2 regions of the Streptomyces sp. NPDC033270 genome follow, and region 1 is predicted to be linked to the other one. Evidence: riboswitches for the same ligand, from Rfam matches in the RefSeq annotation. Region 1 holds a riboswitch; the other holds the start of a gene.
The links. A riboswitch is a leader RNA that binds a small molecule or an ion and turns the genes downstream of it on or off. The one in region 1 is predicted to bind cobalamin.

Region 1 (3,557 bases):
CCATGACCGCCCCCTTCCTGCGGGCGTACACCGAACTGCTGGTGCGCACCTGCCACAAGCGAGGCGCCCCTGCGATCGGCGGCATGGCGGCGCAGGTGCCGAGCAGGGACCCGGCAGCCAACGAGGCGGCGCTGGCCAAGGTCCGGCTGGACAAGGAGCGCGAGGCCGAGGCCGGCTTCGACGGCTCCTGGGTGGCCCACCCCGGCCTCGTCCCCCTGTGCCGCGAGGTGTTCGACGGCGTTCTCGGCGACCGGCCGCACCAGATCGACCGTACCCGCGACGACGTGGCGGTGAGCGCCGCGGACCTGCTCTCGGTGCGCCGGATCAGCGGTCCGCCCACGGCGGAGGGGGTACGTGCCAACGTCGCCGTCGCCCTGCGCTACTTCGCCGCCTGGCTGCGCGGCCAGGGGGCGGTCGCCCTGTACGGCCTGATGGAGGACGCCGCCACCGCCGAGATCGCCCGCGTGCAGATCTGGCAGTGGCTGCGCCACCGGGTCGTCGACCGCGAGACGGTCCTGCGGCTGCTCGACGAGGAGCTCGCCGCGCTCGGCGCCGAGTACCCGTGGGCGGCCCTCGACGCGGTGCGGGACCTGTTCGAACGCAACGCGCTGGCCCGGGAGTTGCCGAGCTTCTTCACCCCGGACGCCTACTCCCGCCACCTCGTGCGGAACGCGGAGAGCCGGTCATGAGCGCGGGCATCCAGCGCGTCGGGGTGGTCGGCGGCGGCCAGATGGGCGCGGGCATCGCCGAGGTGTGTGCGCGGGCCGGTCTCGACACCGTGGTCTGTGAGGCCGACGCCACGGCCGCCCGCGCCGCGCGGGAGCGGGTGGCCGCCTCGCTGGACCGCGCCGTCCAGCGGGGGAAGCTGGAGCCGGCCGCGGCCCGGCAGGCCCTCGCCCGCCTGCTCTTCACCGGCAGCCTGGCGGACCTGGCCGACCGTCAGCTGGTCATCGAGGCCGTGGTCGAGAACGCCGACGCCAAGACGGAGGTGTTCGCCGCCCTCGACAAGATCGTCGAGGATCCCGGGGCGGTGCTGGCGACCAACACCTCCTCCCTCCCCGTCATGCGCCTGGGCATGGCGACCGGCCGCGCCGACCGGGTCGTGGGACTGCACTTCTTCAACCCCGTTCCGGTGCTGCCGCTGGTGGAGATCGTGACCTCCCTGCACACGGCCCCGGAAACGGTCACCCTCGTGGCGGACTTCGCCACCGGTGTCCTGGGCAAGACGGTCGTCCGCTCCCAGGACCGGGCCGGCTTCGTCGTCAACGCGCTGCTCGTCCCCTATCTGCTCGCGGCGATCCGCATGGCGGAGTCGGGCTTCGCCACCGCAGCGGACATCGACACCGGCATGGAGCTGGGCTGTGCCCACCCCATGGGGCCGCTCAGACTCGCGGACCTGATCGGGCTGGACACCGTCGCCTCGATCGCCGAGTCGCTCTACGACGAGTTCAAGGAACCCCTCTACGCCCCTCCCCCGCTGCTCCAGCGGATGGTCGAGGCGGGGCTGCTGGGCCGCAAGACCGGCCGGGGGTTCCACCAGTACGACCAGAACTGAGGGGTCTGGTCCGGCCGGGCTGAGGGGCCCGGACGCGCCGCCGGTGAGGGATCCGGCGGCTGCTCACAAGAGGGCGGGAAACGCATGTGCGGCGTTTCCCGCCCTCGTTGCGCTTCACACCTGTCGACCGCGTGTCTCACCTCACCTTCCGAATGAGGGACCTGGACGTCCCGCGTCACCGGACGGCCCTTAGGCTGACCAGTGCAGCTGGTTCGCCCCGTCCGCCAGGCGGGATGCGTCGCAAGAGGGAACCCGGTGGGAATCCGGGACTGCCCCGCAGCGGTGAGCGGGAACGACCGCCGTCATACGCACTGGGTCCGACGAGAGGGCCTGGGAAGCGACGGCCATTAGGTGTCCTCCCCCGTGAGGACGTGCCCGCGAGTCCGAAGACCTGCCATCTGCCCGGGTGCGAACGACTCGCATCCGGATATCCCGGTGACCTCGAGGGCGGGTCGGCGTACCTACCAGGCGGATGACCGCGCCATGTCGCGCGAGGTCGTCCCGCACGGTTCGCCACCCCTTCGCGCCTTCGTCCCGTCGCCGGGATCTCAGGGATTCGTCTCGCGAAGGAGATCTCCGTGAACACCAAGTCCGCAGCCGCGGCAGCACACGCCACCGTGTACGGCTATCCGCGCCAGGGCCCGGACCGGGAACTGAAGAAGTCGATCGAGGGCTACTGGAAGGGCCGCGTCACCGCCGACGCCCTCCGCGCCACCGCCGCCGAACTGCGCCGCACCACCTGGCAGCAGCTGGCCGGGGCCGGCCTCGACGAGGTCCCGACCGGCGACTTCTCGTACTACGACCACGTCCTGGACACCACCGTCATGGTCGGCGCGATCCCCGACCGCCACCGGGCCGCCGTCGCGGCCGATCCACTCGACGGCTACTTCGCGATGGCGCGTGGCACGCAGGATGTCGCGCCACTGGAGATGACCAAGTGGTTCGACACCAACTACCACTATCTGGTGCCCGAGTTGGGCCCTGACACGACGTTCACCGCCGACTCCGGCAAGCAGGTGGCCGAGCTGACGGAGGCCCTGGCACTGGGTCTGACGGCCCGGCCGGTCCTGGTCGGTCCCGTCACCTATCTGCTGCTGGCCAAGCCCGCGCCCGGCGTGGCCGCCGGCTTCGACCCGCTGACCCTCCTGGACCGCCTGCTGCCCGTGTACGCCGAGGTCCTCGCCGACCTGCGCGCCGCCGGCGCCCAGTGGGTGCAGCTGGACGAGCCCGCCCTCGTCCAGGACCGCACACCGGCCGAGCTCAACACCGCCGCCCGCGCCTACCGCGAACTCGGCGCCCTCACCGACCGCCCCCAGCTGCTCGTCGCCTCCTACTTCGACCGCCTGGGCGACGCCCTGCCCGTGCTGGCCAAGGCTCCGGTCGAGGGGCTCGCGCTGGACTTCACCGAGGCCGCCGCCGCCAACCTGGAGGCCCTCGCGGCCGTCGGCGGACTGCCGGGCAAGCGACTGGTCGCCGGCGTCGTCAACGGCCGCAACATCTGGGCCAACGACCTGGAGAAGTCCCTCGCCACGCTCGGCACCCTCCTCGGCCTGGCCGACCGGGTCGACGTGTCGGCCTCCTGCTCACTGCTGCACGTCCCCCTCGACACGGCGGCCGAGCGGGACATCGAACCGCAGGTCCTGCGCTGGCTCGCGTTCGCCCGGCAGAAGACGGCCGAGATCGTCACCCTCGCCAAGGGCCTGACCCGCGGCACCGGCGCCATCACCGCCCAACTGGCCGCGAACCGGGCCGCCCTGGCTTCCCGGGCCAACTCCCCCATCACCCACGACCCGGCCGTCCGCGCCCGCACCGGCGCGATCACCGGGAGCGACGCCCGCCGCTCGCAGCCCTACGCCGAACGGACCACGGCCCAACGCGCCCACCTCCGCCTGCCGCTGCTGCCGACCACGACCATCGGCTCCTTCCCGCAGACCGGCGAACTGCGCACCGCACGGGCCGACCTGCGCGCGGGCCGGATCGACCCGGCCGGGTACGAGGAGCG
Region 2 (3,557 bases), on a different contig from region 1:
ACGCCTCGTCGCCGCCGGTCACTTCGGCGACGCCGTGGTGGATCTCGTACCCCTCCACCGGCTCGCCCAGCGCCTGCCCGACCGGCCGCGCGAGGGTCTTCTCCGCCGCGAACCGCACCCGTACGGGCAGCAGCCCCAGCCCCTCGACCGTGCCCGCCTTCGACTCGACCTCGTCCTCGATGCGCTCGCCCAGCATCTGGAAGCCGCCGCAGACGCCCAGCACCGGGCGGCCCTCGGCGGCCCGCCGGGCGATCGCGTCCGCCAGGCCGCGCTCGCGCAGCCACGCAAGCGCCCGGACGGTGCCCCGGGTCCCCGGCAGCACCACCAGGTCCGCGTCGGCCAGCTCCTCGACCCGGTCCACGAACCGCACCACCACGCCGGGTTCGGCGGCCAGCGCGTCCACGTCCGTGAAGTTCGACATCAGCGGTACGGCGGCGACCGCGACCCGCAGCACATCGGCGCCGTGCGGCGGCGCCACCACGCTCTCGCGCACCGCGCCGCGCAGCGAGACCCGCAGGCCGTCCTCCTCGTCGATGCCCAGCCCGTGCGCGAACGGCAGCACGCCCAGCGTCGGCCGCCCGCTCAGCCGCCGCATCATCTCCAGGCCGGGCTCCAGCAGCGTCACATCGCCCCGGAACTTGTTGACGAGGTACCCCGCGACCAGCGCCTGGTCCTCCTTCGACAGCAGCGCGACGGTGCCGAAGAAGGACGCGAACACCCCGCCGCGGTCGATGTCGCCGACCACGACGACCGGTATCCGGGCGGCCCGGGCGATGCCCATGTTGACGATGTCGGTGCGCCGCAGGTTGATCTCGGCGGGGCTGCCGGCGCCCTCGCAGATCACCGCGTCATGGGTACGCCGCAGCTCGGCCAGGCAGTCGGTCACCGTGCCGAGCAACTGCTCCCGCCGGCCCGCATACGGCGTTCCCCCGGGGGACGACCCCCCGAAATACCCACGGGCACTGAGCTCACCGACCGGCTTGCCCAGCAGCACCACCTGGCTGCTGCGGTCGCCGCCCGGCTTGAGCAGCACGGGGTTCATCAGCGCGGTCGGCTCCACCCGCGCCGCGGCGGCCTGCATCGCCTGGGCCCGGCCGATCTCCGCGCCCTCGCGCGTGACGAACGAGTTCAGCGACATGTTCTGCGCCTTGAAGGGCGCCACCCGCACGCCCTGCCGCACCAGCCAGCGGCAGATCCCCGCCGTGACCACGCTCTTGCCGGCGTCCGACGTCGTACCGGCCACCAACAGGCCCCCGCCGACGGTCCCGCCGGACGCCTTGCTCCGCCCGTTCACCGGCTCTTCCTCCCGCTCCCGCGGCGCGCCGCCGCGCTTCTGTGCCGCACCGCGCCCGCCACCAGCCGCCCCGCCACCGTCGTCGCCAGCGCCAGCGCGCTCACCTTCCGCGACAGCCGTACCGCCCGCTCGATGTCGCCGGCCGCGACCGGCCTCGCCCCGCCGTTGAGCACCGGGCGGTGCTCGACCCGCCCGGCGTACGCCAGCGTGCCGCCCAGCCGTACGCCCAGCGCACCCGCGAACGACGCCTCCACCGGGCCCGCGTTGGGACTCGGGTGCGCCCCGCCGTCCGCCCGCCAGGCCCGCAGCGCGCCACGCCGGTCGGGGCCGGCGAGCACGGCCAGGGCGGCGGTCAGCCGGGAGCCGGGCCAGCCGGCGAGGTCGTCGAGCCGGGCCGAGGCCCAGCCGAAGCGGCGGTAGCGCGGCGACTTGTGACCCACCATCGCGTCCAGCGTGTTCACCGCCCGGAACGCCACCAGGCCGGGCACCCCGCCGAGCGCGCCCCACACCAGGGCACCCACCACCGCGTCCGAGGTGTTCTCGGCGACCGACTCCACCACCGCACGGGCCAGCTGCGGCCCGTCCAGCGCCTGCGGATCACGCCCGCACAGATGCGGCAGCCGCTCCCGCGCCACGTCCAGGTCGCCCGCCGTGAGCGCCCCGCCGACGGCCCGTGCCTCCCGGCCCAGCGAGGTGCCGCCCAGCACCGCCCAGACCGTCGCCGCGGTCAACACGACCCGGGCGCCGCGGGAGCGCCCCGCGGCGCGCTGCAACAGGGCGGCCCCGGCGGCCGCACCGCCCGCGCACAGCACGGCATGTGCCGCGCCGTACCCGCGGTGGTCACGCCACAGTCGGCGCTCCACTGCGCCCGCGGCCCGGCCGAACGCGGCCACCGGATGGCCGCGCCGTGGATCCGCCGCGATCAGGTCGGCGAGAAAGCCCAGGGCCGCGCCGCACGCGTATCCCGCGTGTTCGCCGCGCATCGGGTCAGGCCGCCGGGAGGGGCCCTGCGGGGGCGTGCAGTGGTGCTCTCGAAGGGCGGCCGGGCATGGCGGTATGTCCTCACTCAGGGTCCGCGCCCTGGCTCGACGTGACGGCGACAAGAGTCTCCTGGCTCCCGGATCGGCGTGGCCCCCGGCCTTCCAGTCCTGGTACGCCGTCAGGCGTACGCGAGGCGGACCGTGGCCTTCGATGGAGGAACGCTCCCCGGTGACAGTGGCGGGACCGCGCCGGATTCTCACCGGACTTCCTCATCTGTCGCCGATTGGCTCCGGCAGTCCACCACGCCCTGCGAAGGCCCGTCAACTCGTCCTTGACCTGCGACGCTGCCCCGTGGCAGGCGCTGTGGCACACGCCACAGGGTGGCGGCCGCGTCACAGACGGTTGCCTGTGCCCCTGATCCCACGTCACTATCAGTTGCACGGTGGCGAAGGGGCCGCCGGAAGGGGGCTGGGGGATGCCGGAGAACGCCGGTCATCACGAGATCCGCATCAGGATCACGGGGACGAACAATCCGCAGCAGGACATCGACGACCTCCAGGTGTGGCTGGAGCGCGAACCCTGGCTGAGCCGCCGGGAACACGCCTGGGAGCAGCGGCCGCGCCCCGCCCACGAAGCGGCCGACACCGGCGGTGCCGACTCGGCCGGACCGGGCGACATGGCCGTGGGAGTGGACGACCTGATCCTGGTGATCGTCGGCGCGGTCGCCGCCGAGGTCACCAAGGGGCTGGGCATCGCCCTGCGGGAGTGGCTGCGGCGCCGCAAGGAGGAGCGGGCCGAGGGCGAGGCGCCCGCCGTCGACGCCGGCACGGGCGGTGAGCTGCAGGCGGTCGGCGACACCGAACGCCCCGATCCGGGCGGACCGACGCGCGGGGGCGGCACCGGCGAGGGCTGACCCGGATGTCCGAATACGACGCGCGGGGAAAGATCAACCGGGCGCTGCTGGTCTGTGTCCACGACTACACCACGCTGCCCCGCCTGCCGGCGGTGGAGGACAACGCCCCCGAGCTGCGGCGGGCACTGACCGCCACCGACCTGTTCACCGCCGACGAGGTCACGGTCTGCCGCCCCACGGAGCCCTGGGAGCTGGGGCAGGCACTCAAGACCGCCGCCGACGAGGCGCGCGGTCTGCTGCTGGTGCACTTCTCCGGCCACGGCCGGGTCCGCAGCGACGGCGGCGATCTGCAGCTGATGGTCGGCGCCTCGGTGCCCCGGCAGAGCCACACCACCGTCTCCTGGCAGGACACGGTGCTCTCCTGCCTCG

Region 2: another riboswitch for cobalamin. It lies ahead of ACZ5XZ_RS34155 (cobalamin biosynthesis protein); the one in region 1 lies ahead of metE (5-methyltetrahydropteroyltriglutamate--homocysteine S-methyltransferase).

Annotation. Positions count from the first base shown of each region.
Region 1 is NZ_JBVIRA010000001.1:483,229-486,785, reverse strand. Features, by position in the region: gene aceB (malate synthase A) at 1-689, shown strand, start outside; gene ACZ5XZ_RS02235 (3-hydroxybutyryl-CoA dehydrogenase) at 686-1,555, shown strand; cobalamin riboswitch at 1,747-1,968, shown strand; gene metE (5-methyltetrahydropteroyltriglutamate--homocysteine S-methyltransferase) at 2,134-3,557, shown strand, end outside.
Region 2 is NZ_JBVIRA010000033.1:67,713-71,269, reverse strand. Features, by position in the region: gene ACZ5XZ_RS34160 (cobyric acid synthase) at 1-1,294, opposite strand, end outside; gene ACZ5XZ_RS34155 (cobalamin biosynthesis protein) at 1,291-2,277, opposite strand; cobalamin riboswitch at 2,398-2,546, opposite strand; gene ACZ5XZ_RS34150 (hypothetical protein) at 2,751-3,188, shown strand; gene ACZ5XZ_RS34145 (caspase family protein) at 3,194-3,557, shown strand, end outside.